DNA from 4 places in the Paenibacillus sp. MT124 genome. Region 2 is predicted to be linked to each of the others. Evidence: riboswitches for the same ligand, from Rfam matches in the RefSeq annotation. Region 2 holds a riboswitch; each other region holds the start of a gene.
The links. Region 2 has a riboswitch for cyclic di-AMP ahead of AC3RCI_RS00525 (C40 family peptidase). Riboswitches for the same ligand answer to the same signal wherever they lie in the genome.

Region 1: linked by a shared signal. The riboswitch ahead of AC3RCI_RS06580 (hypothetical protein) and the one ahead of AC3RCI_RS00525 (C40 family peptidase) in region 2 are both predicted to bind cyclic di-AMP.
Region 3: linked by a shared signal. The riboswitch ahead of AC3RCI_RS10245 (NlpC/P60 family protein) and the one ahead of AC3RCI_RS00525 (C40 family peptidase) in region 2 are both predicted to bind cyclic di-AMP.
Region 4: linked by a shared signal. The riboswitch ahead of AC3RCI_RS17610 (3D domain-containing protein) and the one ahead of AC3RCI_RS00525 (C40 family peptidase) in region 2 are both predicted to bind cyclic di-AMP.

The regions. Positions count from the first base shown of each region.
Region 1 covers NZ_CM179500.1:1,428,120-1,436,031, reverse strand. The annotation lists gene AC3RCI_RS06590 (Nramp family divalent metal transporter) at 1-781, shown strand, start outside; gene AC3RCI_RS06585 (HAD family hydrolase) at 944-1,627, opposite strand; gene AC3RCI_RS06580 (hypothetical protein) at 1,798-2,196, opposite strand; cyclic di-AMP (ydaO/yuaA leader) riboswitch at 2,312-2,484, opposite strand; gene AC3RCI_RS06575 (glutathione peroxidase) at 2,853-3,329, shown strand; tRNA gene AC3RCI_RS06570 (tRNA-Leu) at 3,467-3,549, opposite strand; gene AC3RCI_RS06565 (urease accessory protein UreF) at 3,974-4,675, shown strand; gene AC3RCI_RS06560 (Rha family transcriptional regulator) at 4,933-5,136, shown strand; gene AC3RCI_RS06555 (PAS domain-containing protein) at 5,194-5,850, shown strand; gene urtE (urea ABC transporter ATP-binding subunit UrtE) at 5,886-6,581, opposite strand; gene urtD (urea ABC transporter ATP-binding protein UrtD) at 6,559-7,368, opposite strand; gene urtC (urea ABC transporter permease subunit UrtC) at 7,331-7,912, opposite strand, start outside.
Region 2 covers NZ_CM179500.1:103,572-111,483, forward strand. The annotation lists gene motB (flagellar motor protein MotB) at 22-840, opposite strand; gene motA (flagellar motor stator protein MotA) at 827-1,627, opposite strand; gene AC3RCI_RS00495 (hypothetical protein) at 1,863-2,156, shown strand; gene AC3RCI_RS00500 (hypothetical protein) at 2,180-2,320, shown strand; gene AC3RCI_RS00505 (4a-hydroxytetrahydrobiopterin dehydratase) at 2,419-2,715, shown strand; gene rbsK (ribokinase) at 2,761-3,744, shown strand; gene AC3RCI_RS00515 (c-type cytochrome) at 3,817-4,173, opposite strand; gene AC3RCI_RS00520 (GNAT family N-acetyltransferase) at 4,328-4,840, opposite strand; gene AC3RCI_RS00525 (C40 family peptidase) at 5,132-5,602, opposite strand; cyclic di-AMP (ydaO/yuaA leader) riboswitch at 5,606-5,743, opposite strand; gene AC3RCI_RS00530 (hypothetical protein) at 6,004-6,846, opposite strand; gene AC3RCI_RS00535 (M1 family metallopeptidase) at 6,857-7,912, opposite strand, start outside.
Region 3 covers NZ_CM179500.1:2,166,900-2,174,811, forward strand. The annotation lists gene AC3RCI_RS10215 (glycosyltransferase family 4 protein) at 1-381, shown strand, start outside; gene AC3RCI_RS10220 (YkvI family membrane protein) at 489-1,547, opposite strand; gene AC3RCI_RS10225 (xanthine phosphoribosyltransferase) at 1,751-2,326, shown strand; gene AC3RCI_RS10230 (hypothetical protein) at 2,429-2,758, shown strand; gene AC3RCI_RS10235 (hypothetical protein) at 2,877-3,095, shown strand; gene AC3RCI_RS10240 (carboxymuconolactone decarboxylase family protein) at 3,221-3,550, shown strand; gene AC3RCI_RS10245 (NlpC/P60 family protein) at 3,630-4,094, opposite strand; cyclic di-AMP (ydaO/yuaA leader) riboswitch at 4,100-4,231, opposite strand; tRNA gene AC3RCI_RS10250 (tRNA-Leu) at 4,593-4,677, shown strand; gene AC3RCI_RS10255 (alkaline phosphatase family protein) at 4,948-6,552, shown strand; gene AC3RCI_RS10260 (X2-like carbohydrate binding domain-containing protein) at 7,044-7,912, shown strand, end outside.
Region 4 covers NZ_CM179500.1:3,917,774-3,925,685, reverse strand. The annotation lists gene AC3RCI_RS17630 (alpha-glycosidase) at 1-929, opposite strand, end outside; gene AC3RCI_RS17625 (M20 family metallopeptidase) at 1,181-2,356, opposite strand; gene AC3RCI_RS17620 (ABC transporter substrate-binding protein/permease) at 2,562-4,001, shown strand; gene AC3RCI_RS17615 (amino acid ABC transporter ATP-binding protein) at 3,988-4,713, shown strand; cyclic di-AMP (ydaO/yuaA leader) riboswitch at 4,980-5,179, shown strand; gene AC3RCI_RS17610 (3D domain-containing protein) at 5,182-5,856, shown strand; gene AC3RCI_RS17605 (polysaccharide deacetylase family protein) at 5,985-6,776, opposite strand; gene lpdD (prenylated flavin chaperone LpdD) at 6,928-7,269, shown strand; gene AC3RCI_RS17595 (PspA/IM30 family protein) at 7,394-7,912, shown strand, end outside.

The DNA of each region.
Region 1 (7,912 bases), 1.3 Mb from region 2:
CTGCTTCGGGATTGACCTGTTTCTGGCCAAACCGGACATGGGCGGGGTACTCACCGGCTTTGTACCAAGTGCCGAGATACTACAGAATCCTGCGATGCTGTATATTGCCATCGGAATCATTGGAGCAACGGTTATGCCGCACAATCTGTACTTGCATTCGTCCATCGTGCAGACCCGGCAGATTGAACAGACAACTCAGGGGAAAAGAGAAGCCATTCGTTACTCCACTATGGATTCAACAATCGCTTTGACCCTTGCCCTGTTTATAAACGCCGCCATACTCATTGTGTCAGCCGCTGTATTTCACAGCGCAGGCATGACACAGGTCGCTGAGATTGCAGATGCTTATCACTTGCTCACACCTCTGCTGGGCACAACCATTGCAAGTATCCTGTTTGGTGTCGCTCTACTGGCCTCCGGTCAGAACTCTACGCTTACAGGTACACTGTCCGGGCAGATTGTCATGGAAGGCTTCCTAAACATTCGGATTCCGGCTTGGCTCCGCCGGCTCGTGACCCGATTAATTGCGATCATCCCTGCCGTTATTGTGACGGCTATCGCCGGCGAACACGGAACGGAAGAATTGCTGATTTTGAGCCAGGTGATTCTATCCTTGCAGCTGCCTTTTGCTGTTATTCCACTTGTGATGTTTACGAGTGACAAAAAAAGCATGGGCGCATTCGCCAACAAACTGTGGCTCAAAGTCATCTCTTGGATCATCGCTGCCGTAATTGTGGTTCTGAACGTTTATCTGATCTTCCAGACCATCATGCTGTTTTAATCTGAATATGCTGTAAAACAGTTTTCCTCTTACCAGAGATTCATTAAAAAAGGCTGATTCCCTTAAGTATTATACTTAAGGGAATCAGCCTTTTAGCTTGCCGTGCACTTGCCTTGTCCTTTATTTAATGACACGAAAGTCATCACTTTTAAATTTTTTCCACTAACCCTCAGAAGGCACAAGCAGTGGAACAAGCTGCTCCAAGGCTTCGATGGTCCAGTCTGCACGCTCTTGGCCCTCAAGCTCAGGCTGAAATCGTCCATAGCCCTGCAAAATCCGAATCGTTCGCATCCCCAGCTTCTTGGCAGGAATGATATCGTTATCAATCCGATCTCCAATCATCACTGCTTCCTCGGGTTCACATCCCGCCTGCTTCAAAGCCACAGCGTAGAGTTCCGGATCCGGCTTCGATACGCCTTCTTCTGCCGAGCAAGCCAGTACATCCACGTACCTCCGCAGACCGTAGCTCTCCAGGCGCTCAGCTGTCCCTGGACTCTGATTGGCGATGATCCCGATTCGATAATGGTGTGACAATTCCTTCAACACCGCGTCAGCAGAAGCGAAGGGCTTCTCCAGCTCCTTCCGGAACTTCAACTTCTCCTGGATCTGCTCCCTATGACGTTCATCGCTGATTAGCGTTCGAATGGCTACCCTCATGGGCCACTGCTCATAATTTCGGTAACAGGAGGCAAATATCTCTCGCACTTCCTCTATTTTCACCGGATATCCAAGCAAGCAGGCTTCTTTTACAAACTGCCCTATAATATCATCTACCGGCTCCCATTCGTCGACCAGCGTATCTCCTACATCAAAGAACAACCATTTTAACACCCGTACATCCGGCACGCCTATTCCTCCTTGTTAGCCATGAACGCAATCTCTAAATCAGCAATGTACAATAATGCTCAAATAAAAAAGAAGACCCACCATCATGCATGAGTCTCCTCAGAATTCCGTTTTTCCACAAGTTCAATTATAACAGGCACCTTACACCGGATCAATCGGCAGCTATCACATTAACCATTAAGCAAGAAGCCAACTTCTCCATTAAGAGAATACACAATGCGGTCAGCTCCCATCCCGCGGTAAATGCCTTTGGGGTGACTCTGTTCCGTAATTACACATAGTGATTTGGAAGTCCAGGAACGGCAGATCTGCAGATAGCGGCAGGTCAGGTTCAAACTGTTCTCGAAAATAAAAACGTTGCCTACGCTCGACTGCGGTAGAAACCACTTCTGAGCTTCAGCTGTATTCATGCGAATGACGTTCTCCACTCCGATTCTGCGGAGCTTCCGTTCTTCCCCTACACTGTTGGTCAGAACGGCAAACGGCATTTTTTTGTACATCAACAGCTTGATAAACTTGCGGCCTGCTTCATTCGGTGCTGTTACTAGAATCATCTCATTATCCATCATTCGTTCCTCCCTTGGCGTGAAAAGACAACAAAAAAGAAGCGTGGGGGACCAAGGCCTCCCGAACGCTTCTTGAATAACCCATGACGAAAACGCCATGAATATGCGTACGGCTTGTTGCCTCTCCCTTTAACGCTTACGAGGTTAGCTGACGGATTCGGGCGCGAGAGTCGCCCTATTTCCGGCTTGCACCGAAAAATTCACCCCATGGATTAGCTGCAATGACAGCCTTTCCGATTGGTTCCCCCGTTTCCCACCCATGAATGAATGGAAACTCAGCGATTAAAACATCGTTCCTGTTTCATGTATTGACCAGAGCGATATTATCGTTTGTTTCGTTGTTCATGTTAAGTTTAATTGAATTAGAAATTACGATATGAATCATACACCCGCGACATGTTAGTGTAAAGTCCGGTCAGATCACCGAATGGACGAATTTAAGGCATTACATATCAATGATATCGCTTACAACCAATCCATTCTCCATCCATCTCTGTGAATCTCACTAATTCTCGTCCTTATGAAAAACGGTTGTAATTTTAGATATCTGTAAGTAAACATAGGAATTTATTTAATTAGTTTTGCATTATCTAATTGTAAGCAATATAATATAACTATAGGAATTATTAACCCATTATACGATATGGAGGCGACTGATCATGTCCGTTTATGACTACAAAGTCAATACCCTTCGGGGCCAGGAAGTCGAGATGTCCGATTATCGCAACAAGGTGCTGCTGATTGTAAATACGGCAAGCAAATGTGGTCTGACCCCGCAATTTGAAGGCTTACAGGAACTCTATAACAAATTCAAAGACCGGCAGTTTGAAGTATTGGGTTTCCCAAGCAACCAATTCGCTCAGGAATCGGGATCTTCCGACGATATTGCTGAGTTTTGCCAGATGAATTACGGTGTAAGCTTTCCTATGTTTGAGAAAATTGATGTTAATGGTTCAAGCGCCCACCCTCTATTCCAGCACCTGACAAAAGAGGCACCGGGATTGCTCGGATCCAAAGCCATCAAGTGGAACTTCACCAAATTCCTCGTTGATCAGAACGGACGGGTCGTGAAGCGTTATGCTCCAAAAACCACTCCTGACCAGATTGAAGCTGATATTGAGAAACTGCTGAAATAGATCAACATGGAGAGGCCATAATTAACATGGAGCCAGAGAAAGTCCGGTTCTGTGTGAATGGCCTTTTTTATGTTTCTCCAAACGCAAAAAAAGAGGTTTTCCATATTCGGAAAACCTCTTCTTGTCGTACAATATGATGCGGTCGAGAGGACTCGAACCTCCACGGGCATACGCCCACTACCCCCTCAAGATAGCGTGTCTGCCATTCCACCACGACCGCATGTCGTAAATAATCGGCAACAAAATTGATTATACAGGATCTCAATATAAAAGTAAAGCACTTTTATTAAAACTACTTTGCACCTGTGTTTTTCCTCCAAATATCGGTTTTTATCGTCATGATCTTTTGACTGCTGCATACATTAAATTTCAAATCTTTTATACATCTTCATTTTTAATTGTAGCTCTTCACAAGAAAACATATCATATACATAACATTGTATTTTAAGATTACAACTAATATAAGTAATAAAATATAACATTTAAATATAATTAAAACTTAAAAACAAGAAACCATTGACAAAATACGGATATTTATGTGATTATATATATCATATAATTCGGATTTTAAACATAAAAGCATTCGGAAACCAATATCAATGTTATATAATATAACATTTTACGAACATAGGAGGCGAAAGACCGTGAACCGTGGGAATAAGCTGCTCGATTATGTCAAACTGCTTGATTCCTCCATTCATGTCGGAGGTTTCACCCATTCATTTGGTATGGATGTACACATTGCTGAAGGCAGCATCCGAAATGCCGATGATCTGGAATCCTTCATGCGCTGCCAGCTGCATCCCAGTATCGTTCGACTTGAGGGAATGGCGATTAAAGGTATCTACAGCGCAACAGATCATAATGACACATGGCGAACAGCACTGATTGACAAGTTGGTTCACGTTCAGCGGACTCCTTCTGATCAAAGGGAGCAAGCTGCTGCCATGGGCAAAAGACTGATCAAGCTGGCCCGGGCTCTCCACCCCTGGATTGAATTCAGCCAGCTCGAACACACCCTTGCCAAATACGAGTCTGTAGGCTGCCTCTCTACTGTTCACGCCTGGATTAACCACTACCTCGATATCCCCGTCGAGGAAGCGGTAATGGGTTACTTGCACTCAGCCATGAATGCATGCATAACCGAAGCCTCCAAAGTCCTCCCCATGCATAACGAAGCAACCCAGGAACTGCTGGTTCGCCTGGCCGCAGACCTGGAGCATGAATGGAATACCGTTAGCGCCTCCGCTGCGGATGGACCGGCACAGCCAACCTCAATGTCCATGAAATCGTTGTTCCCCAGCTTCCACATGCTTGGCGCAGGGCTGCATGCTTATCGCGCCTAATCTTACCGACTCCAAGCTCCCCTCATATTTCCCCAAACGAAAAAGCACGCAGCAACCTCCTTGCTGACGTGCTTTTTCACGTATGCCTATAGAAAATCACGTTATTACGTCATTATTTAATATAAATACACTATTTTTCATCGTTTATAATTGTTACATGACGTAAATACGTATATAATGTAATGAACAGCTCGCATCTCCCTCTATTATACACAGCCGAAGGCGGGTTGAAATACTTCTATGAGGGGTGAACCCTTTTGAACAAAAAGAAACCCGTGACTCCGTTCGGATGGGCCATCAAACGCCGCTTAACGGAGCTACAGATGGACCAGAAAACCTTCTGCGAGAAGCACGACATCCCGCCGTATCGTTTATCCAATCTTATCCATGGCACACGAAAAGCCACCCGTTTCCGAAACCAGGTCGCAGACATTTTGCAAATTTCGGATGAACTTCGATGACACCACCATTACCCTGCCGTCCCGATCCTTTAACTGATTGCCAAGGAGGGCCTATTCATGAGCTTCTTTACAACCGACCTTGAAAGGTTATCCTTTCAATCCTTACGTCATCAACTCATCATCGTCGACCGCGACTGGAGAATTCGCAGCTGCAATACTGCATGGCTGAACGGACTCGGGCGATTGCATCTCTCGAAATACAAAAAATCCGACGCCCACCGATCTTCTTGCGAAACGTTTCATTATCTTCAGCTGCTGCAGATATGGGCAGCCCAGGAGGATGAAACGGAGAATTCATCGATTATTCAGAAGTTAGAGAAGATTCAACATCCCTTTGTTCACTGCCATACATATGACATCACCGTACAGTCTGCGAACCTGGAGCTTCGATGGTTCAGGCTGGAGCTTACCCCCTTGAATCAGACGGATCCTCCTTCTCCGATGGGACTCGCTCTGATCTCGCATACAGACATCACGGAACAGAAGCGAATTGAACAGCAATTGAAGCTTGCTCTATCCGAAGTTCGGACACTACGCGGCCTGCTTCCCATTTGCGCCGTCTGCAAACAGATTAAGGACGAGCAGGACGTCTGGAATTCAGTCGAAGGTTATTTGGAGAGACATACCCACGCAGAATTTACACACGACATCTGTCCGGACTGCATCCGCAGGCTATACCCGAAGTACTCCAACATTTTGGATAAACGCTCCTGAGCAAAGCAAAAAAAAGCGAAAAATAACCACCTCTCCTATACGGACAGGTGGTGTTCAAATTGAGACATATCCAATTCCTCCGGTGATCCCTGCAGCGCAATTGCTCCCTTGTCCATGACATAGATAAAATCCGCAGCCCCGCGTACAAAATCAATGCTCTGCTCGACGAGCAGCACCGAAATGTCTCCCTTCGCCTTGATTTGTAGAATGACCTGCCGAATATCCTCGACAATGGAAGGCTGTATACCTTCCGTTGGTTCATCCAGCAACAATAGTCCAGGCCTTGAAGCAAGCGCTCGTGCGAAGGCAAGCTGCTGCTGCTGGCCACCACTCAGATCACCGCCCTGTCGTCCATACATGGTCGCAAGGACCGGAAACATCGCGAGCACATCTTCAGGAAACGTCTTCACCCCAGGCGCAGATGTCTCCAGACCGAGCAGCAGATTTTCCTTTACCGTAAGCTGGGGGAAAATCTCACGACCCTGAGGAACATATCCAATGCCTGCCTTGGCACGTTTGGCAGGTTCCATAGCGGATATATCCTGCCCTTTCCAGTGGATGGCCCCCTTCCTCGTTTTGAGCAGGCCCATCAACGTTTTCATCAGCGTCGTTTTGCCGACACCATTCCGGCCCATTAGGCAGACCACCTGTCCAGGCAAAACATCCAGATTAACACCACGCAGCACATTACTTTCCCCGTAGCCGGATTCAATTCGTTGCAGCGACAGCATGGTCATCTCTCCTTTTTCCCAAGTAGACTTCGGCCACCCTAGGATCTTCCTGCACCTCAGCCATGGTACCTTCCTTCAACAGCTTCCCTTCATGCATCACGGTCACTTTCGCCGCGTACTCGCGGACAAACTCCATGTCATGCTCCACAACCACGACCGAACGTTCACGCGCTATCCCCTGTAACAACCTGCCTGTTTTATTCGTTTCCTCGTCCGTCATCCCGGCAACCGGTTCGTCCAGCAGCAACACGCGCGGTTCCTGAAGCAGCAGCATGCCAATTTCCAGCCACTGCTTCTCGCCGTGAGATAGCGCCCCAGCCCGTGTATACACGCGGTCTTGCAGTCCAATTTGCGCTATGACCTGTTCCATTGCCGTGTTGAGTTTCCCAAAGCGCGGAATACCAAGAGTCCGAAGCGGTGAACGCTGATTTTCCGCCGCCAAGGCCAAATTCTCCTGTACGGTAAGACCTCCGAAGATGGATGGAGCCTGGAATTTGCGTCCTACACCCTTCCGGACGATCTGATGCTCCTTCAGACGTGTCAGCTCTGTGCCATCTTCCAGCCGCACCGTGCCGGAGAGGGGTTTGGTTTTTCCGCAAATGACATCCAGCATTGTCGTTTTCCCCGCACCATTGGGGCCAATCAGAAAATGCAAATCATGCTCATGCAGTTTCAGGTTCATGCCATTAACTGCAACGAAACCACCAAAAGCTACGGTAATACTCTCAGCCATCAATACAGGTGAAGCTTCAGTAGACTTCAGGTTTTTCCTTACTGACAGGGACATGCACAACCTCTCCTCTCCGCTTCAGCAATCGAACGACATTTCGATAGACTCCAACGAGCCCGTGAGGCATGAACAACACCACCGTTACAAACAGCCCGCCGAGAACAAACAACCAGCCTTCAGGGTAGGCCTCACTTATCCCGGTTTTGGCTGCATTCAGAACCACTGCCCCGATCACAGCCCCAATGAGCGTGCCGCGACCACCCAAGGCAACCCATAACACCATTTCGATGGATGGAACAATTCCCATCATGGACGGCGAGATAATCCCGACCTGAAGAACAAACAGCATACCCGCTATCCCTGCAAGAGCCCCGGAAAGGGCAAACGTCAACGTTTTATAACCTGCCGGATCATAACCTAGGAAACGCACCCGGTTTTCTCCGTCCCGCGAAGCTTCAAGCACCTGACCAAACCGACTATTTACCATTCTTCTGCAGAGCAGGTACGTGAGCACCAAAATGGCAAGTGTAATATAGTAGAGCACAATTGTTGTTCCTGCAGAATGCAGCGTGAAACCAAAAATGGAGTTATAACCGGTTAT
Region 2 (7,912 bases):
CTTTTGAACTTGCATTCACTTCTAGTTTGCTGGATTAACTGCTTTCACAGTCGAATTGTTGCTTTGATACTTCCGGATAATAGAAACCTCTACACGGCGATTCTGAGCTCGTCCAACATTGGTCTGGTTACTGGCAACCGGGTGATACTCACCATACCCGCTAGGTGTGAACTTCGCAGGGTCCAGCGCGTCGTTCAATAAGAGGATTTTAAGGAAGTTCAGTGCGCGATCCGCACTTAGATCCCAGTTATCCTTATATTGGCTGTTCGAGATGGGAATATTATCAGTATGGCCAGATACAACCACTTCATATTGCGGAAACTCCTGAAGCATGTTGGATATGGCTTTTGCCAGGGATCGCGATTCAGGCTTCACATCTGCACGCCCGGAAGAGAACAGAGCGTTATCACTGATGGTGATCTTCAGTTCAGATTGATTCAGCTTGGTGTTGAGTTGGTCGGATAGCCCGTTTTTGCTAATGTATTGGTCCAGTTGTTTCTTGAGTTTTTCCAGATCTTCCTGCTCTTTTTGTGCCATCTGTGCATCTGTAATCTGAGCAGATTTGTTCTTGGTGATCTCTTCAGGCACCTGTTTGTTTTTGCCCAGGTCGGTTGTGGCTTCCGTAGGATTCATGGATGTATGATCCAATACACCTGCGCCGCCATTCAGTGCACTGCTCAGTGCCGAGGCCATCTGTTCGAACTTGGCTGCATCGAGAGAACTCATGGAGAACAACGTAATAAACAGGGCAAGCAACAGTGTCATCAAGTCAGAATACGGGAGCAACCAGCTCTCGTCTATATGTTCTTCGTGCGGCTCATGTTTTTTAGCCTTTTTCACCTGATGATCCCTCCTTCTCTTCCAGCTGTCTACGTTCGGAAGGTGTCAGGAATACAGATAATTTTTGGTTGATGGCAATGGTGGATACACCGGATTGAATGGATAACAATCCTTCAACCATCATCAGCTTGATCTCCATCTCTTTCTTGGACATCCGCTTCAACTTGTTGGACATCGGGTGCCACAACACGTAACCACTAAAAATACCAAGGAGTGTAGCGATGAACGCAGCCGCAATCGCGTGAGATAGCTTTTCCATATCACTAAGGTCGGCCAGGGCTGCAATCAGACCTACAACGGCCCCGAGAACCCCGAGGGTTGGAGCGTACATCCCCGCTTGTGCGAAGATCAATGCTCCTCCGCGGTGACGCTCTTCGGTGGCATGGATATCTTCCATCAAAACATCACTAACAAATTCCTGGTCATTGCCGTCAATAATCATGCGCATACCGCTGCGAAGGAATTGATCGTCAATCTCTTCGACTTTTGATTCCAGTGCCAGCAAACCTTCACGACGGGTAGTGGAAGCCCATTCCATAAATGTGCCGATCAGTGAAACACGGTCAATCAGTTGCTGCTTTTTAAAGAGTACCCCGAAAAGCTTGGGGATTTTTTTAACTTCAGACATTGGAAATGCCATGAAGATTGTTGCTGCTGTACCAACAAAGATAATAACGTAGGCTGCCGGGTTGTTAACCAGATTGATCAGGGGAGCACCCTTCAGGAACATCCCGAGAACAAGTGAAACCAGCCCTAAAACTAGTCCGATAATCGTTGAAATTTCCATCATACACCTCATCCATGAGATAAAATTGAATCCTTTCAAGCGGCTGTATTCGGGCTTCCGGGCGAATGTTTGGCCGCAATCCGTTTAACCTATGGCATTTTTTAGAAATGCTGTAACAGCTGAAACGGTCATGTATAGTATTTATCGACCAGAAGCCCTTTTTTTTTAAGGGTTATTTTCAGGTATAATAAGAACAAATCAGCTCTTTAGGGGCCAAACAGGAGTGAAAAAGCCAATGGGCGTAAAGCATGGACGGGATTATGAAGGAATATTGACAGATTTGACACAGGCGATCGGCCGCATTCCGGATCGTTATGTTTTTTTTGAAATGGATGCAGAGGATTGGTCCCGTTTGGGTGAAAACGAGCAGCTCGAAGTAGACGAAGCTCTGGCAGAGGATTTGTTCTATGCGCTGGGCACCGAGTCGGTGATTCCTGTAGGGAGTGGTGTGGTTATCCATGACAAGGAGCAGCATCGCATTCATATTTTGATTGGGGAAGAAGAATTGACATTTGTACCCCTAATCTAGGGCCGAATTTAAGGAGAATTCTAGTGTCGAAGCCGAGAGGGGAAACGCCTGGAAGCCTCACGGCTATTGGCTCTAACGCCATTTTACAGTATTGGATTTTGAGTTCTGTACGTGGTAAGATGAGAGTCATGAAACGGGCGAGCCGCAGAGCGGCTAACCTATGACGGTTGGGGTTACTGTGGTAGCACCAAGGTTTCGGATGGCATGAGGGAGAGGGTTAGAGACAACCTTTGTGCCGTCTTTATGGGGAGGAAGATAACGTATGGTTTTTACGCAAGAAGAAGTCGAAGCTCATCTGGGAAGGCTGGAAGGCTGGGAACTGGAAGAGGGACGGTGGATTGTCCGCAAGTTCGTATTTTCCAACTACATGAAAGGGATTGCATTCGTGGATGAGGTCGCCGCGATCTCGGAAGCATTTAATCATCACCCTTTTATTACGATTGATTATACAACGGTTACGCTGCGTCTCACGTCGTGGGATGAGGGTGGAATTACATCTGTAGATATTAAGGAAGCAGAGCAGTTTAACGAAACGTTTGAGAAAATGAGGACGACATAGCCGGGATTGGTTATCGTTGTGCTGCCAAGAAATGAGGAAGCATACATGTCAGACATGAATCAGAATAAGCCTCTGATCGCGGTTGTAGGCAGTCTCAATATGGACCTCGTGGTGAAGACCGATATTATCCCGGAAGAGGGAGAAACGGTAAGCGGTGAGGAGCTTCACTATCTGGCGGGCGGCAAGGGGGCTAACCAAGCCGTTGCTGCTGCACGTCTGGGTGGACAGACCACGATGATTGGAGCAGTGGGTTCAGACGGTTTTGGGGAGCGCTTGCTGCACAGTCTGACGGATAGTGGGGCAGATGCCTCGCAGGTTCGTGTATTGGAAGACACTGTAACAGGTACAGCATCCATCTGGCTCTCCAAGGGAGACAACCGGATTATCGTTATTCCTGGAGCGAATGGACAAGTTGTGCCGGAGATGCTGGAAGAGGCGGACACGGTAAAAAGCCTGACTGCAGCCGCAGCGGTGCTGCTGCAGCTGGAGATCCCGCTGCCAGCGGTTACCCGCGCCGCCGAACTGGCGGCAGAAGGCAGCGCACTGGTGGTGCTCAACCCGGCCCCAGCGGTGCCGGGTCTGCCCCAGGAGCTCCTGCGGTGCGTCGACGTGGTCACGCCGAACCGCAGCGAGCTTGCCGTGCTTACCGGCCGGGATGATCTCCGGCCGGAAGACGTGGATGCGGCGGTCGCAGAGCTCGCCGCATCGCTCGGGGCCGCTGTCGTCACGACGCTCGGCCCCGAGGGGGCTGTGTACGCGGCAGCGCCAGGCGGCCGCGTACAGGCAGGGCGTGCCGGCGCTTGCCGTGCGCCGGGCTACGCCGTAAGCGCCGTCGATACGACCGGCGCTGGCGATTGTTTCAACGGCGCGCTGGCGGTAGCCCTCGCGCGCGGGGAAACACTGGACGCGGCAGTAGGCTATGCCATGGGAGCGGCCGCGTTATCCGTAACGAAGCTCGGCGCCCAGTCGGGGATGCCGTATGCACGTGAAGTGGAAGCCTTTTTGGCAGAACACGCAGCCAGAGGCTGAACGATATGACGAAGAGGCCCGTACCATTCCCGAGAGGGAAGGCAGGGGCCTCTTTGCTGTATATCATGAACCTTATTTCTTCTCGGCCAGCCACATCGCGATATTGGCAATTTCCTCGTCCTTCAGCTTGTCTTTGAAGGAAGGCATGCCGCCTTTACCTTTGATAATGGTAGAGTAGATCTTCTCCACATCATCCTTGCTGCCAATGTTTGCGAGAGCAGGTCCTACGCCACCTTGAAGCTGATCTCCGTGACACGTTATACAATTGGCTTTGACCAGTGCTTCAGCCTGTCCGGCATCCATTGCCACTTCCGGCATGGTTGGTTTCGCTTCTTCAGCCACTTCCTCTTTCCCTGGAAGCGTAAACATTAATACAATAGCCAATGCGCATGCTGCAAAAAATACCCCGCTCATGATCCATTTGTGCATCCGTTATGTCCCCTCCAGAATGAAAGATCATCTAAACTGAAACTGTCCATATCATTATAACGGAACCTGTTAAGACATCATAGCATTTTGTGGTAATTTTTTGAACTAATCACATAAACGGGCATGAATTTCTTTTGGTTATGCGGTTTAACGGTTAACGAGGTCCTTCATAGACCATGCAATAAAAAGGCTTCAAACCGCTTGGTGTCTGTCGTTCATACGTATCCTTGGTGACAAATCCGGCCTTGAGATAAACCCGGATAGCTCGCGTATTCCAGGTGAGTACTTCGAGATCAATCTCATGACTAGGGTTCCGCCGAATGGCTTCCTTCACGATCGCAGAGACGAAGGCAGTACCGCGACCTTGTCCACACTGTTCGGGGTGCATACCAAGCCCAATCCGCGTCACGCCTTCAAGAGGAAAGAATTGAACGAATCCGCAAAGTTGGTCCTGCTCTCCGAGTACAACTGCATATTGCTCTTTTCGAAGCTGCTCATCGCCGAATTCAACCTCCAGCGCCTTCATCTGTTCCCAGGGCAGCCAGGTATAGATGTTATAGGGTGGTTCATATGTCCAGCTGCAGATCAATGCTGCATGTTCTTCCTGCATCGGCACAACGTGAAACGTTACAGAAGCTTCATCCACACCACTGCACGCTCCTTTCATTGTGAACAAGCTACTTTTAGTCATACGCTAATCGTTTATAACATATGTCATTTCATATTTAATCCTGATTTCACTCTACAAAAGAGGAGGGCATTTGGCAAGGTTTTGCTCCCTTGAAAAAAAGTGAAACAAAAGTTCCTGGAATTTCGTTTATATTATAGCAGGATGGGTAAAAACATCATAAGGGCACGGACGAACAAGCACAAAAAAACCGCCGGATACATTCCTGCGGAGAATTTACCGGGCGGTTGATTTATGCTTCGTTACAGTATGATGTTGCTCAGCTTGTCCCTAGTCGAGGGCCAGTGATTCATATGCGTCCGTGCTCATAATCCGTTTAGCGCCAACATAGCGGTTGGCCCAGTAGTTCTCACTCAAAGAACTAATGGTAACTCCTTTGGAAGACGAGGAGTGTGCAAACTTTCCTTCTCCCACGAAAATCCCTACGTGTGAAACCCCTTTACCCGTTGTATTGAAGAAAACCAGATCGCCTGGTCTCATTTCCATGCGGGATACCGAGTCACCCATGTCGAATTGGGAACTGGATTGACGAGCCAAATCGATGCCCAGCTTTTCGAATACATACCGTGTGAATCCAGAGCAGTCAAAGCCGTTAAGCGTTGTTCCACCACTTTTGTATGTAGTTCCCATTGCTGAATCAATTACTTTATCCATTTTTGAATCTGCGAATGCGCTGCCTGCTCCAAGTGATAGTGCAAATGTTAAGCTAAGGACAGCTGCTGTTAATTTCTTTTTGAACAAGAGATATACCCCTTCCAACGCCTGCGAGGTTAGCTTAAGGATTCGGTTGAAGGTCCCCTATGATCCCTCTGTAGCAAGATCAATTCACCCATAACTGGTTCCCCCGCTTCCCAGGTGCCAGGAATTTGGCTATGCTAGTTGTGCACCTGCGAAATCAAGAAATGACGATTTAATTTTAAGTAGTTACAATTCATAAGGTAAAGATTACAAAGTTGTTACTAAAAACTCACTGCGATTATTGTAACAGAGGAGTAAGCCTTTGGCAACGTTTAACAAGAAAATTAGCAAAAAAAACCTCGACCTTTGACGGGGAAAGGTCGGGGTTTGCGTTTGTGAAGCGTTAACATTGACATAAGTTTACATGAAGATGGTAACAATTTTCGTGCGGTTCATTACACTTTTTAACCTTTGGAGGACTTGGACTGCCACAGACGGAAATGAGCGCATATCTTCCATATATCCAACAAACATCTGGCGAGCGGATAGGTTTGTTGCAGGATCAGACCCATGAGACCTGTCAGGAACCACGAAGCAGATGTGAAGGCACCGAAGATGAGCAGATGAATTCCTCCCAGAACCACTGCAATACCAATGAGAGAAATGATATGACGCAAGGCGAGCAATAGACCGATAAATGTACCTTTTACCCCGCCCTGATCCTCGGGAGCTGTAGCGCCAAACTGCATATATAACAAAGCATGATGTATGATCCATCCATATACAATCCATCCGGCTACATATGGAATGCCTGGCAGCAGCAGCTGCAGCGAGTGGAATCCATCCAGAAAGATACTATACAGCTTGGGGATCAACCAGTACGCAGGCAGCAGCAATAATAGCGTTTTAATGAAATGAAGCAGCATCATCGGTTTCCACACTGCCTTGATCCCACGTACAAAAGGAATACGTTCTTCTGTATGATTGAAGTGTTGTAATGAATAGAGTAGCCCTGCCTGGATGAGAGGGGTAATCAGCATGCGGAGCAGGAGCATGGCCCCAAGTATCCATAAATAGCGATGCACCTCGGGATGGGTAGACAGACTGAGCTGGCTTTCCATTTTAAATAAAATGGTACTCAGCTCCCCGGCGTCAGGGTCCGGATAGCGCAGCAGCAAGGGAATGACTGCCGATTGTACCATTTTATAGATGAAGTAACCCCACACCAGCTGATAGAGAAACAAAAGTGCCACAATGAACATATGCTGACGGACGAGAAACCAGCCCTCACGTATTTTTGCTTTCACTGTCTCCACCTCACCATGACAGACCTCCGAATATAGCTTCAATAAGCTTGGTTACACTCATGCTCCAGCGGAACTTGGATGGTTCATCCAGATCGGCTTTCAAAAAGTTATTCATATGACGGTTCTCCAGCACAACGGTATATAACGGATCGGTCATGGCCCAAGATACAGGCGAGCTGTACGTTAACTTGTACGTAATTCGACCGTTACTACCATCCCATTCCTTGGCGACGATGTGTCCATCTTCAAAAACGATGCGAACGGGTACCTTCTCGTAGTCGCTGCCTTTCTTTACTAATGTTACCGATGATTCATACAACGTTTGACCGTCTTTCTCAACAGGCTTGACCTGGATATTCTCCACGGCGAAGTCGGCCATTCCGTCTTCATATACGTATTGATTAAAATAATCAGACCAGGACTTACGGGTCACTTGCTCCACGACCTTTTGGAAATCGGCCGAAGTGGGATGTTTGAATCGATATTTTTTGACATAAGTTGAAAGAATGCGTTCCATCGTTTTAGCGCCTACTTGTTGTTCGATGCCCAGCAGCACAAGCTTGCCCCTTGTGTAAACATTGGCTGCGTAATGATTCTGCGAATCAAACTTCCAGGACTCCTGAGTGAGTGAGGCAGGCGAAGTAATTAAGCCGGATTGAACGGGAAGATTCGGAATAAGTCCGTATTCCTGCTCCATCAGTTTGTCTTCTGCGTAAGAGGTGAACCCTTCATCCAGCCAGGCTTCTTCAAATTCATTGCTGGCAACCATACCATAGAAGTACTGATGGCCAATCTCGTGTACAACCGTGCGTTCCAGATCGTAGCCTGGTGTAGTGTCGTCCGCGCCGAAGGCTGTAACTAAGGTAGGATACTCCATGCCGCCTGCTCCATTGCCTGTTTTTGGTGGGACAACGATAGAGAGCGTGGAATACGGATACGGACCAAACCACTTGCTGTAATTCGAAAGAGCTGCTTTGGCCGCATAGAAGTAACGTTCCTTCAGATCCTGGTGGGCAGGGTCCAGATAGAGCTTGATTCGTACACCTGGCACGTTGGGAGTGGAGAA
Region 3 (7,912 bases), 2.1 Mb from region 2:
GGTATCTATAATGAGACTATTTTTTATGGATACACCCTGCATCCGGAAGAGTTCATGCCATTTTTCGATATATTTGTACTTCCTTCCAGGGCAGAGGCGTTTGGTTCCGTGTTTGCCGAGGCAGCCCTGAGTTGTCTTGCACTTATAGGTACGGATGTGGGCGGAATTCCTGAACAGATCGAGAACGGCAGCAACGGGCTGCTTGTTCCCCCTGAGGATCCCTCGGCACTTGCTGAGGCGTTGGAGAAAGTGATGCTGGATCCTTCGTATCGGTACGAACTTGCACGCTCGGCGTGTGAAAAGGCCAAAACGCACTATTCATTGGGCAGATCGGTTAATGAACTGAAAAAGCTGTACCTGCAATACGCGAGCAAAGCCTAGATTCATCCCTGAAATAAAATAAACAGAAGAAGCCGCTGGAGAACAGCGGCTTTTTGCTTGAGAGAATATGGTATTAAAATATAATACATTTTGGCACGCAGTATAACTTACAGGTTTTTATGTCTCGTGCGAAAGCTTCCCCAACGGTCGATCACCAATTTTCCGGCCCAGACTAGGGCTAGGCTGCCGAAGATTGGATAGAGAATGGATAGAAGAGAACTGAATCCAAACTGGCTAAGTGAGTAGCACAGCATCATAATGGTTAATGTAATTAATCTAGGGGGTACTTGTAAGTGCTGACCCAGCTGAAGAGTCATACCATAGATATCTGCGACGAACGTTGTGAATATTTCCATGAAGATCAGAGTTACATACACAGATTGCACAGCCCATCCAAGTTGGAAGGCGATGCTCCCCATCGGAATTTCGAACTGCATGATACCTGGCATCTGGGCTGACATGGCGAAATGGGCGGCTAACAGCATGAAGCCTACGCCGATTCCGCCGAGTACACCGCCCCATTTCAGGACATTACGATCACGGATCTGATTGCCTACCGGCACCAGAACAGCTTGGGCCAGTACCAGATTGAAGGATGAATACAATAGTGGAGACAGCCACACCTGTATAGGATTGGTATCTGTAGTCAGCGTAACGAACCGTAAGGCACCGGGATGGTGTATGGTGCTTGTAATCATGAGAATGGACAACAGGAGCATCATCGGAACCACAATGCTATTCATTTGCAATATGGCCTTGATGCCTCGTCCAAGAAGCAGGTACGTTCCCACTATCGTAATAATCAAACCAGTCTGGTAATTCAGTCCAAGATGCTCCACGAAGACAGAGCCTGCTCCGGCGAGCATTACACTGTTTACACCAATAAGTATCAGAAGCGTTATCCAGGTAATCCACTTTCCAGCCTTTTGGCCGAATAGGTGCTTGTTCAGGTCCTCGTAAGAGCGGGAGCCGGTATCATGGGCGATGAGCATCATTTTGGTGCCCAGCCAGACAAATAGTATGGTCGATAAGCCAATGGTGATGGTGGCCCATTTGCCATACTGGGTAAAAAACTGCAATATTTCCTGCCCTGTCGCGAAGCCTGCCCCTACAACCGTTCCGATGTATGTAAATGCGATCTGCAGCACCCGGAATGCCTGTTTCATGCGTTTCCCCTCTCAGGCCCCATAATAGTTTGGACATGCGGGTACCATGGTACAAGGTATGCTTGACCCTGGTAACTCATGACAATTGTAAGAAGCTTTCGTCCCCAGAATCGGTCAATGATGGAGGAAAGCCGATTTCGCTTGAACTGACAGCCTCATCTATGATACTTTTACCTCATAGGATAGGCTTGGGAGGTCGAATGATGGAAGTATTAAAACAACGAATATTACAAGAAGGCGTAGTCATCTCGGATCAGGTGCTGAAGCTGGACGGATTATTGAATCATCAGATTGATCCTGCATTGACAATGGAGATGGGCCGCGAGTTTGCCGCTCGCTTTCGTGAAAGTGGAGTGACACGGGTCATAACGGTGGAGTCTTCAGGGATTCCGGTTGCTTTTGCCGCAGCACATGAACTTGGGGTGCCGCTCGTATTTGCCCGTCGAAAAAAGACACTTCTGGCAGATCCCGATGCCTACTGTGAACGCGTACCTTCCTTTACCAAAGGGATCGTAACCGATATTATGGTATCCCGCGAATATATTCATGAAAACGACCGTATTTTGTTTATAGACGATATTATCGCCAACGGAGATGCAGCTCGCGGTGTCATTAAAATCATTGAACGTTCAGGGGCGGAGCTCGTCGGATTCGGTGTCGTGGTTGAGAAATGTTTTCAGGCCGGTGCACGTACGATCCGTGAGCAGGGCATTCCCGTGGAAGCCTTGGTGCGCATTCGTTCATTGAATGATGGAACCGTGCAATTCGACGATAATTAAATGTGACAGTTTAAAGGAAAAAGCCTATTTTTTGAACAATGCCTTTGCATGACCGCGGATTTCATTTATAATGGGGTTATGTTAGGGAGAGGAGGCAACACCATGGGGAACCAACCGGCATCAGAACAATTTTTTATTGAAAAGCTGGCGGAGTCGAAAGTTCATTTTGAACGTGCCCTGGATTGTAAACATACGGAATTTGATGACCTTTATCCCTATATGATTGAACATCCTCAATTTTTCTGGTACAAACGCTATGTTGCCTGGTCAGAGTTGCTGACCATTGTAGGCTTGTGTGAAGAGTTGTCCTTCGCTTGGAAAGAACAATTTACACCACATCAAGTGGAGTACCTTGAAGAACGTGTGATGTCCGCCAAAGTGCTTGATTTTTGGTTCGAGAAGAACGACAGCAAAGAGCACGCGCAGCGGTAACTTTCAGTCGGGACATTTTTCGAATGACATAACAGTCCAATACAGTCACGTGAGACCTAAATGACTCTTCATTTAGGTCTCTTTTTGTAAATTATTTTGGAACATAGGAGCCATAGACATGATTAGTGATGCAGAATTGGATGCACTGCGCTTATCGGGTGAAAAAGTAAGAGTGGTACGGGATGGTTTGGAGTCCAATGATGTAACAGGGATTATCGTTGCATGGGATGGGGAACAGGTGCTTATCCGTCGCCAGAACAGACGTGTGGTCAAGCTGGACCGCAGCTATCGTTATCAGCTCTTTAGCGAACCGCGCCAAAGCCCGGCTGATGAATAGAGCCGCTCTGGAGACGGATGCATGGAATTACCATGGATGCTTTGGCATAATTCCGCCACTCGGGAGAGAAGATAGGTACAGCGAGAATTCGTAAACTTATCAGCCGAGAGGATGTGCGGGTAGCCATGACATTGATGAATGATAAGGTACATGCCTACAAGGATCAGATTGGAGAATTAAGCGATGTATTGCCTGGCGTAGTCAAAGCGTATCACGAATTTACGGGTGAATGCTTTCAGTCAGGTGCCATTGATGCCAAAACCAAGCAGCTGATTGCCCTCGGCATCGGATTGTTTGCCAATAACGAAGTATGTACGTTTTACCACGTAGAAGAGGCACGTGCGAAGGGCGCAACCGATCAGGAGATTATGGAGACGGTTGCGGTAGCCGGAGCAGTAGGCGGCGGTCACGCGCTGTCTCAAGGCGCAATGCGTGTGCAAAAGGCATTGCACTAAGGTTTCTCCTGCAAGTGTGCTGAATAACTAGAGAGCAAAACAGGCTCTGGAATGATCCAGAGCCTGTTTCTTGTCCAACTTATATTTTTCCAAGCATCTTATTATACATAAATTGTCCAGTCACCCGGCGTGCGGTAACGTAGCGAGTGTTGAAATACGGATTTGATAATTTGGTAATGCTGACACCTTTGCTGCTGGAAGCATGAGCGAATTGTCCGCCCCCGATGTATACGCCTGTATGCGAAATGCCGCTGCCTGAAGTGTTGAAGAATACCAGATCACCTGTGCGGATATTGGCTTTGGATACCGGAGTACCCGCCTTAGCCTGCTGCTGTGAAGTACGTGGCAAATCAATGCTATATTTTTGGAAGAGATATCTCATAAATCCAGAGCAATCAAACCCGGCCAGCGTCGTGCCGCCCCACTTGTAAGGAATTCCAGTCATGTTGTTAACGACGGTGTTGATACTGCTTGCCTCAGTGCTTGCTGCACCAGATGTGAATAGAACGGCTGCGCCAAAAATAGAAATGATCAGTTTTTTCAAAATCAATGTTCTCCCTTCGATGCCTACGGAGTTAGCTAAGGGTTCGGTAGAAGGTTCCCTATATTTCCTATGTATAAGAATAATTCACCCAAAATGGTTCCCCCGTTTTCAAACATGAAACTCGGCAAATGAATAATTAAGTTTTTGTAACCTTTTGAAACTATATTGCATAAATGCGTAATTGTCAAACCTTTCTTCCTTCTGCAATGTTAACGGAATTCAAGACTTTTTGTGAAAAATAGTAGTTCTCCATGTTTATTTATGATGACAAAAACGTAATTTGTGTTTCATCAGCACAGAAATTGGACAAATAAGTAAATTGGAGTATCAGAGGAGAGCACGGTTCATTCTCATCAGGGAAAGTCAGGTCTCGACCAGATTTTATAACTTTCGGTTATCGTAGTTTTATACCAAATCATTTAATTGTTGACACATTGAATTTCACATGATATATTATTTCTTGTCGCCGCGATAGATTATCTCGGAGATATACCATATGCGGTCGTGGCGGAATTGGCAGACGCGCACGGTTCAGGTCCGTGTGGGCTAACCCCCCGTGGAGGTTCGAGTCCTCTCGACCGCATCAATTCATACATGAGGTTTCTGATCTGCTTTTTCTGGCAGATTGGGGACCTTTTTGTTTTTTTTAGTTACATTAGAGATGCTGCAGTTCATCAAATGAGAAAAACAAAATAGCTGTATGCAAGTCGAGCTTCTGTTTGGAGCGCCGGCTGAAAAAGGATATTGTTGAACAATAGGCATTTCTTCAGGTCCCATTGCCTCTTGGCAAAAAGCACCTCGAATAACCCCAGGATTTTCAAGACAAAATGTACATAAATGGGGTGAATTGTCTATGAGGAAAAAAGGGATTCGGAAATTGCCTTGGATTTTGTTATTGGCCATGCTTATCGGATGTCAGAGCTCGAAACCTAAAGAACAGGATTTGATGCGGATAAATTCCGCTAATGGTAACAATGCGAAAAAAGTCATTTTCCTGATGGTGGACTCTTTAATGTATCAGGCGATCGACCAAGGAATCGACAAGCAGGAGCTTCCTGCCTTACAATTTCTGATCAAGAACGGGCAATATTATAAAAATCTGGTCAGTTCTTTTCCCACGATGTCCGTCACGATCGACAGCTCCTTGCTTACCGGTGCATATTCGGACCTTCACCGTGTGCCGGGTCTGACTTGGTATTCTGCGGACAACAAAAAAATGATCATGTACGGAACCGGCCCGACGGAAGTGCTCAAACAAGGAGTGCACCCGGTAGTGACCGATGCTCTAATCCATTTAAACGGGAGTCATTTGAACAGGAATTTACCTACGATCTATGAGGATCTTGCCCGGCAAGGATTAAAATCGGGTTCAATCAACGGCCTGATATACAGAGGGATGTCCGCTCAAAAGCTGTCGATACCTCAATGGATTCAAGCAGCTGCTTCTTTACCCAAAGAGATTGATGTGAAAGGGCCGGACTTAATGTCCCTGGGTGCCTTGTCTAATCCGTTTCAAGGGATTAAAGACTTGCCGGATGGTCTCACGAAGCGAATGGGGATTCATAATGAATTTGCGATTGAAGCCTTAAAATATTTAATTCAATCCAATAAATTACCGGATTTTTTGTTTGTCTATTTACCGGATTTAGACCGGGAGTTACATAAGAAAGGCCCTACGGGACTTCGTGGAGTCAAGGAGTTAGATCAGCAGCTTCAATCCGTGTTGCAAACATTCGGTTCTCCGGAAAAAGCTTTGCAAGATGCCATCCTTATCATTGCGGGTGACAGCGGAATGACTCGTATTCTGCCTGAAGATCAGAATCCGGTCATTGATCTGCCCTCTTTGCTGGGAGATGCCAAAATTATGCGTCCGGGTGATGCTGTATCGAAGGAGACTGAACTCATCCTTGCCGTCAATGAAACGATGGCCTATATATATTCATTGAAGGTGGACCGTTCCCTTAGAGATATAGCAAACCTGCTAAAGGATGATCCACGCATTGACTTTATTTCCTGGAAAGAGAACGAGTGGAATTACGCAGTTCAGGGATCCACAGGCAAACAGCTCAGATTTAAATCAGGAGGTAACCTGACCGATTCATACAACCAATCATGGACGGTTGAACAGGATGAAGAGGTACTGGACTTAAGCACAAACAAGGTTAAACATACATTGAAATACGATGAGTATCCGGATGTCCTGAAACGCTTGTCAAGCTCGCTCCGTTCACACCAAGGTGAATTTTTGGTTGTCACGGCCAAACCGGGCTATGAATTTACCAGTGGCAATTCACCAACGCACAAGGACGGAGGAGGCCACGGATCAATTCGTAAACAGGAATCGCTTGTCCCCTTGATTATCAGCGGAACAGACCAAAAGCCTGAGTATTTACGAATCGTGGATTTAAAAGATTATTTGCTTAACCTTTTGACCAAAAAGACTCAAAGAAACCAATAGTGCATTGATAAATAAACAGCTGGAGTAGCTCGTTCAAGGTATTCAGCTCGGTCGCACCGATACGAGGCAAGAGAAGCCACCTTGATATGCTCTTTAACTTCGAATTGCTGTTGTCTGATCGTATCTTTTGATTATAAGACCATCGGTATAGTTTATACTGGTGGTTTTTTGCGTTGATAAATACTGTACGTCAGAACATTTTTCGAATAGATGACATCAACTTGCGCTAGTCCATATTGCTTCATTTGCGGCATCGGTTAATCCCCTAGGGCAGCCACTCCAACTTTCTTTAAGGTATAGATCCAGTGCTATTTGGAGAAATGCCTGTTCTAGCCTGCTATGCCCCTGCTTTCAAGGTGAAATGTACGCTAAAAGGCGAAGTGTACCTATTCTGGAAATCGCGCATCCACTATTCTTTTCTCGTAAGGAAAGCGCTATCATTATGGATTTAAATTCATTATTTCAGAGGGGGTAGGGATGATTTGAAGCGAATGGGTAAACGGATGGCGATGGTTTTTCTGGTGTTCATCTTTGCAGCAGTTCAGTTTGGTTTTACAGGGACCAAAGGTCGTGTGGTTGAAGCAGCGGCGGAGAAAACATTGGCTGAGAAACCGTACATGGGCTGGAGCAGTTACAGTATGCAGGTGTATGACCCTTCCGTAAAATGGACATCAGCGGAGAGCATCAAGAAGCAATCGGATGCCATGCGCGAGAAGTTACAGGCTCATGGCTATGAATATATCAATATTGATGCAGGATGGAACGGAGATAATGATGAATACGGAAGACCGATTCCTAACAAAGAGTTGTATCCGAACGGATTCCAGGAGGTTATCGACTATGTTCATAACAATGGTCAGAAGATCGGGATCTATCTGATTCCCGGATTGTCCATTGATGCATACAATAAAAACCTCGAGATTTACGGAACAGGCGGAGCTTGCCGAATGCAGGATATTGCATATCAGCCGCTTACCGTGATGGATGCTTGGAATGCGTATACCTACAAGATTGATTTTTCGAATCCATGTGCTCAGAAATACATCGATTCCATCGCAGATCTACTGGGCGAGTGGGGCATTAACTTTGTCAAATTCGACAGCGTGACTCCAGGATCAGGCATTAACAATCTGAGCAGGGATGCACGAGGAGATGTGGAGGCCTGGTCCAAGGCTTTGGCAAGGCATAATATCTGGTTCGAGCTTTCATGGGCACTGGACCATAACTACGTGGATTTCTGGAAAAAACACGCCAATGGCTGGCGTATTGACTGGGATGTCGAAGCATACGACAGCAATGTGGGTTTAACGCAGTGGGCTAACATTGCACGATTGTTTCCAATCGCTGCGCTTTGGTGGCG
Region 4 (7,912 bases), 2.7 Mb from region 2:
TCGGCGACATCGAGCAGATACGCTTTCACTTCCGGATTGGCCGTGTTAAATTTCGGCATATTTCCATAAAAACCGAAGGTATCATAGGTAGGTATACCGTTCTTAATACTGACAGGAAATTCATTGATATGGAACCAGTCTACATACTTTGATTGTTTTCCATTTTGCAGCACATCCTGAAAAGGCGGAAAATCTTCACTGCAATGATTAAAAACGGCGTCAAGCATAACGCGGATACCACGCAGGTGGCATTCCTCTGTGACTTTTTTGAGCAAATCATTATCTCCAAAATGCGGATCTACTTTTTTATAATCAATGGTGTCATATTTATGGTAGGAGTTGGCTTGAAAGAGGGGGGTGAAATATATAGCATTTACGCCAAGTTTGGTTAGATCATCCAGATGATCGAGGACGCCTTGCAGGTCTCCGCCAAAGTAGTTATCCAGCTCGGGCGTACCTCCCCAGGCTTGAGTTCCTTCGGGATTGAGGTCTGGATTGCCATTGGCGAACCGTTCGGTCATGATCTGGTAAAACACAGCTTCTTTGGCCCATTCGGGAACCTTAAACACATCAATTTCATGAATGTACGAGAACTCGTAATATCCTCCAGTAGGGTAAGGGGGATCGCGGTGAATCCCATTGTCGGCCAGAAAGACATTTTCATGACCCGCTGTGACTCGAAAAATATAAGTAAGTCGTTTGAATTTGGGTTTAACCGCAGCCTCCCAGTAGTCGAACATCCTATCCGAAGCAGCTTTTTCCAGTTGAATTTCCCTGTAGGTTCCGTCCCAATCATATTTATCACCAGTCAGTGCAGTCACATAGTCTACATCATCTCTCTTCGTACGTACACGCAGATGAATCGTAGACGTGTTGTAGGCGTAAGCCCACTTGTCACGGGGAACGTGATACATCGCTTCGAGCAGCATGACGGCACCTCCTGTATCAAGATGAGTATAGCATTACATAACCAAGCTAGACAGCAAATGAACCATAAAAGGTTTACATAATTAGTAAAATTTTCATTACTTTCATCGATTTCATTTCACAAGCATCTCCAGGTTAGGCTTGAATATACGTATGCAAAATAAAGAAAAGAGGTGTTTTCTGCAGACCTGGTGATGTCCATTCAATCTGTAGAGAACACCTCTTTGGTTGTCTCTATTACTTAAAACTTATATTATCGTAGGGCCTGTTCAAACTCTGTTCGAATCGTTTGCAGCAGCTCAGGCTTCGTTAGCACATCATAAGCTGTTGTGGCAAGTGCTTTTGCACCCAAGACCATGCCATCCAGTGCCCGTTCCTGTAATGCCAGATCGCGGAATTCGATGGAGTGCAGGGTGTGAACCTCATCAACGACCCGAATGTAAGGATGAATTGCAGGACAGCGTAAGGATACGTTACCGATATCCATGGAGCCATGATCATCTCCGCTAACGATCTCTTCTTGTGGAATACCGAGTTCCATGAGGTTTTCAGTGAATGTTGCAGATAAAGATTCATTGGTTACCATCTCATCATATGACGTTTCATAATTTGAAGTCACAAGACGACAGCCTGTTTGGAGCGCAGAACCTTCGGCAATTTGTATGACACGCTGCGTTAGTATATTAAGCTCTTTTCTGGTTGCGGCACGTACGTAAAACTGGGCTGAAGCATAGTCGGGAATGATGTTGGCAGCCTGACCACCGCTATTAATAACACCATGGATCCGGACACTACTTCTCACTTGCTGGCGGAATGCATTAATACCGTTAAAGGTTTGAATGACGGCATCGAGTGCATTGATCCCTTCATGCGGACTGGCCGCGGCGTGGGAGGATTTGCCGTGGAATTCAAATTGCACGGCATCAATGGCCAGAGAGCTGCCCGATTTCTCATAAGCATAATAAGGATGGGCCATTAGCGCGACATCACAATCATCAAACAGACCTGCTTCAGCCATTGGAACTTTGGCGCCACGAGTTTCCTCCGCAGGTGTGCCGAATACTTTTAACGTTCCTCCAACTTCATCCAAAATGGACTTTAGACCGACAGCAGCACCCAGACTCATCATACAGATCAGATGATGGCCGCAAGCATGACCAATCTCGGGAAGTGCATCGTATTCGCATAACAGCGCTATGGTTGGTCCTTTTTTGGCAGCAGCGTAGGTGCCGAAAAAAGCCGTATCCAATCCAAGTACGGGAGCTTCTACTTCGAAACCGTGAAATATCAGTTCTTCCTTTAGGCGGGCAGAAGCAAGGTATTCCTCGTTCCCGAGTTCGGGATTGGCACCAATGTATGATGAAATCTCCTTAAAACGGGAAGCATATTGATCAATAACCGACAAAATTTGTGATTTGGTATGTGTCATCGTGAACTCCTTCGTGCAAAATGAAAATAATTTAGTCATTATATCATGTTTGCTTGGTTTTTTCAGAAACAAGTCAGGATTTGTAAGTTGAAAACTCATTGCATAATCATGCATTGTACTTTATAATGACTCAGGCATCAACATGAGGAAGCACATAATGTATTGTAAGGGGAGAACAGGGTTGAAATTGATTAGTCGTTACACCATGATGCTGTTGACCTTTGTCGTTTTATTGACAGCTGCCGTTCCTTCGGCGCTGGCAAGTGGAACTACGGGCACTTCAGACAGTAAAAAATTGGTTCTCGGCACGAGTGCCGACTTTGCACCATATGAATTCCATAAAGTTATTAATGGCAAGGATGAGATTGTCGGATTTGATATTGCCATTGCCAAAGAGATTGCTGCCGATTTGGGCGTAGAACTTGTGATAGAAGATATGGGTTTCGACGGCCTTCTGCCTGCATTGCAGAGTGGACGCGTGGATATCGTTATTTCAGGCATGACACCGACAGAGGACCGCAAAAAAAGTATCGACTTCTCGGATACCTACTATAAATCGAAACAAGTCATCATGGTTCGCAATGAGGATAAAGACAAATACCCAACCATGGCTGAACTGGAAAATGAAAAGATCGGAGCACAAAAAGGTTCGATTCAGGAAACAATCGGACAGAAGATTCCTGGAGCCAAGCTGACGTCTCTAGATAAAATCTCGGACATTGTGCTTCAACTGCAAACTAAACGGATCAACGCTGCAATCGTTGAAGATACCGTTGCTGCAGGATACCTGGATGATATGATCGGACTAGCTCCTGCTGTTCCGGACGAAGAGCAGGTAGCAGCAGCGATCGGTATTCGCAAAGGCAATACGGAATTGCTGAATGCCGTTAATGGTACGCTTGAACGATTGAAAAGTGAAAATAAAATTGATCAGATGGTAACCGAAGCCAGTCAATTGATGGCAGACCGTGAGGTCAAATCGCCAAATATTTTTGAAGTATTTTGGCAATACAAAAGCTTCTATGCTACGGGGGTTGGTTATACCCTCCTATTGTCAGCACTTGGGGTAATCTTCGGGGTAATCATCGGTTTGATCATTTGTTTATTCCGAATGCATGATACAGCAATTTTGCGGTGGATTGGTACGGCATATGTAGAAGTCATACGCGGTACGCCGATGCTGGTTCAATTGATGATTATTTATTATGGTCTTGCCTTGACATTTGGTATTACGTTCTCGCCTCTTCAGGCGGGTATTTTAACACTTTCCATCAATAGTGGTGCTTACCTGGCAGAGATCTTCCGTGCAGGGATTCAAGGCGTTGACCGTGGTCAACTGGAAGCAGCCCGTTCGCTTGGGATGGGTAGAGCCGCGGCCATGAGATTTATTATTTTGCCTCAGGCCTTCAAAGCTGTACTGCCTGCCATCGGTAATGAATTCGTAACCATCATCAAGGAATCTTCCATTATCTCGGTCATTGGTATGGTTGATATCATGTATCAGGCAAGTGTAGTCAAAAACATTACGTACCAAGGAATGAATCCGTTCCTTATTGCAGCAGCCATATACTTTGTATTGACATTCATTTTGTCCAAGCTGCTGGGTCGACTGGAAAGGAAGTTGAGTGCAAGTGATAGACGTTAGACAATTACACAAATCCTACGACAAAAATGAAGTACTTAAAGGCATAGATGTCTCAATTGGCAAGGGCGAGGTCGTTGTCGTGATTGGTCCTTCAGGATCAGGCAAAAGTACCTTCCTTCGCTGTCTTAACCTGTTGGAGCAGCCTACTTCAGGTGAAATTAATTTCGAAGGCGTATCGATCACGGATCCCAAACACAACATTAATGCAACGCGGGAGAAAATGGGGATGGTGTTCCAGCACTTTAATCTGTTTCCGCATAAAACCGTGGAGCAAAACATTACCATTGCCCCGATCAAAGTCAAAAAGCAGTCTGCACAGGAAGCCAAGCAGATCGCCGCAGACTTGCTCAAAACCGTGGGGCTATTGGATAAAAAAGATGCTTATCCAAGTCAGCTGTCTGGTGGGCAGAAGCAGCGGATTGCCATTGCCAGAGCGCTTGCGATGCAGCCGCATGTGATGCTGTTTGACGAGCCGACGTCTGCACTTGACCCTGAAATGGTTGGTGAAGTACTCGACGTTATGAAGCGCCTGGCTGAAGGCGGCATGACGATGGTTATTGTTACCCACGAGATGGGCTTTGCCCGTGAAGTCGGTGATCGCATCATCTTTATGGATGGCGGTGTAATTGTGGAGGAGGGAACACCAGATGAAGTATTTGGTCAACCTAAGCATCCACGTACGCGTGACTTTCTCGGTAAAGTTTTGTCATAGCCTTTGAGCATGATCCAGTCAGTGAACCGGATTAAATAGAATGAACAAAAAAACGAAATTAAACAACCTTGCTCACGTCACGTTAGCAGGGTTGTTTTTTTGTGCATGGATAAGGATCCAGTGTCGTAAAAGTAACGTTTCTGTCATTGTTCCAGAGCTGCTTGATCGCTCTTTTTTAAGAAAAATCCTTATTTTTTAAGCATCATAATGTGTTGTTATAGACAGTTGGTAACATTTACTACGGACCCTGGTTACAAAATTGTGATATATTGTTCCTGCCGAAACTTCCTGAGGAGGAAGTGTGGAGGATGTAATGATGCAGACCGTGGAGGGGAAGATTGTAACGCACGCTGCTTGGGGTGAATTAGGGGTACATAACGCAAGACGAATGTAACAGAGACCTATAGGGTGGTTTCCTCCATCCGAATCCGACAACTAACTTCGCAGGCACAATGAGGGAGGAAGACCATGATTAAGAAGAGAACTATAGCCAAAACAGCAACAGCCCTGCTGACAGCAGCAATGCTCATTCAGGCCGTTCCAGCTCACGCTGATTCTGTTCACGTGGCCAAAGAGGGGGATACCTTCTATACCTTATCGAAACAATATGGAGTTGGACTGAACACTCTGGTTAAAGCAAACAGTGATATTTCACCTTACAACATTTATGGTGGTTTGAAAATTACGATTCCTGGAAAAGCAAACACGGCCTCAGCTGCTCCAGCAGCGAAAAGCTCGACGGGTGCTAAGACGATTACGACAGCTAGCCTTGATGTGAATGCTGATGATAAAGTCGTTCAGGCCTGGGGCAAAACGTTTGATTACAGTAAATCCATTGATGTGAAAGCAACAGCGTACTCTGCAGCCGCTTCCGAAAATGGTGGATGGGGTCCTGTTGATTACTTCGGTAATCCACTTGAACTCGGCACGATTGCAGTAGACCCTAGTGTGATCCCACTGGGTACGAAGGTTCTTGTTACAGGTCACTCCCATCCGGGGCTGCCTAAGCAGGCATTTGTGGCTACTGCCCGGGATATCGGCGGGGCGATCAAAGGGAAACGGATTGATATTTTCATTCCTGGAAGCCAGAAGTCTGTGAGCACATTTGGTTTTCAGGATGTTGAACTTTATATCTTGAAATAAGTATCAGCGCCAATAAAAGGGTGCCTTTATGACACGATTAACGTGAAATAAGGGTACCCTTTTTCTTTATTAAAACGCGCAAGATTGGTAGTTCTATAACTTGTGTGTTTGGTTTACGAAGCCGAGTATTATTTGCTTTTTGGCAATTGCAGCATTTCGTCCAAAGTCACCAGATTAAAGCCCCTGCATCGAAGTTCATCTATAATCTCCGGAAGTGCTCCAATGGTACCGGACAGATTGGAGCCCACGCCTCCGCCCGCGTGTTGAAGAATGATGGAGCCTGGCTTGACTGCAGATAGAACGTTCTGCTTCACTTGCTCTTTGCTGAGGCCTTTCCAATCGAGCGAATCCACATTCCAGTTGACGATGCTGTATTGCTGTCTTGCGGCCCATTGTAGCTGTTTCTCATTAATGTCCCCGTATGGAGGACGAATCATTTTAGGTGTATACCCGGTCAGTTTACGAATAATGTCGCCGGTATGTAGAATTTGTTTGCGAAAAGCATTCAAAGACAGCTTACTGAATTCAGGGTGATTGTAACTGTGGTTCCCAACAATGTGACCTTCCCTAACGATCCGTCTGACGAGGTCGGGATGTTTCTCAGCCCGGTTGCCGACAATAAAAAAAGTCGCTTTTACATTATATTTCTTTAAAATATCCAATACCTGCGGAGTGAAGCGCGGATCAGGCACATCATCAAAAGTCAGTGCTACCTGTCTGGTTGAAGGTCCATTGGTCTTGAACGTATCGGCATATTTCTGCCTTAGCTGACCGAGTGTCAGTTGTTCATCCTCAGATAGATCCGGCTTTGCAGCAGGCATGCTCTCTGGAACGGGTTTGGCCAGCAGTTGTCCAGGTGAATAGCTTCCACTCATAAACATAAGGATCAACATGGAGAATGCGATGAGGCGAATACGCATGATACAGCCTCCTTTGTCAAATTGCGTTCTCTTTGGTATGCCCGCGGTGATGGTCCATTATGCATAAATGTGAGAAGTTTCATTGTCCAATTCAGTCGATAAGCTCATAATTCCACCATTACATATACACACAAAGGATGGGTGGACTAGGATGAGTACGTATGATTTGAAATCGGTTCGTTTGCAGGTCATTGAAGCTGGAGAGGATAAGATATTTTTGATCACGGGTGGGAAAGCTCATATAGGGGCTGTGGCGACCTTTTATCCCGAAAGAGAACGCGTGGTGGGAACGGCAGTCCATATTCCGGGGCATAAGGAACAGGAATTATGTGAGCGCCTTGCACGTAAGGCCGCAAATTCCCTCAAGGTGACCGTAACCGTTATTATGGGCATTCATTTTGATGCCATTACACGTGTACAGATCGATGAGATCGTACAGACTGCGGAGAAGCTGCTGGGCGACCATTTAACCCTGGTGAATGATATAAAATAGTAGATTTTGGTTGACCCGGAATCGTGTTTTATGATTTTTTTTGGTAAAATTGAAACGGGATGAAAGTTACCACGTATGTATGATTATATACAAGGATGTAATATCGACTAGGAGGAATACCATAATGTCCATTTTCAAACGTTTGCGTGATTTAACGATGTCTAACATTAATGCCATTATTGACAAGGCAGAAGATCCAATCAAAATGACGGATCAATATATCCGTGATATGCAGGAAGATCTGGAAGATGCAGAGAAGGCTGTTGCTCAACAAATCGCGATTGAGAAAAAATTCAAGCAGCTGTTCGAGGAACAGGAAGCATTGGTGAAGAAACGTGAGGAGCAAGCTCATACCGCAGCACGTGCACAGAACATGGATCTGGCGCGCCGGGCTCTGGAAGAGAAAAAAGCTGCTGAAGTAAAAATGGCAGAATATAAAACAAGCTATGATCAAAACAAGGCTTCGGCAGACAATTTGCGCGGCAAGCTGGATGAAATGCGCAAGCAATTGACACAAATGAAAAACAAGCGTGAAACGTTGGTAGCGCGTTACAATGCAGCAAAAGCACAAACCGAAATCAACAAAGCGCTGAACGGATTTAGTTCCGACACAGCTAGTGCTGGCATGAAACGTATGGAAGAA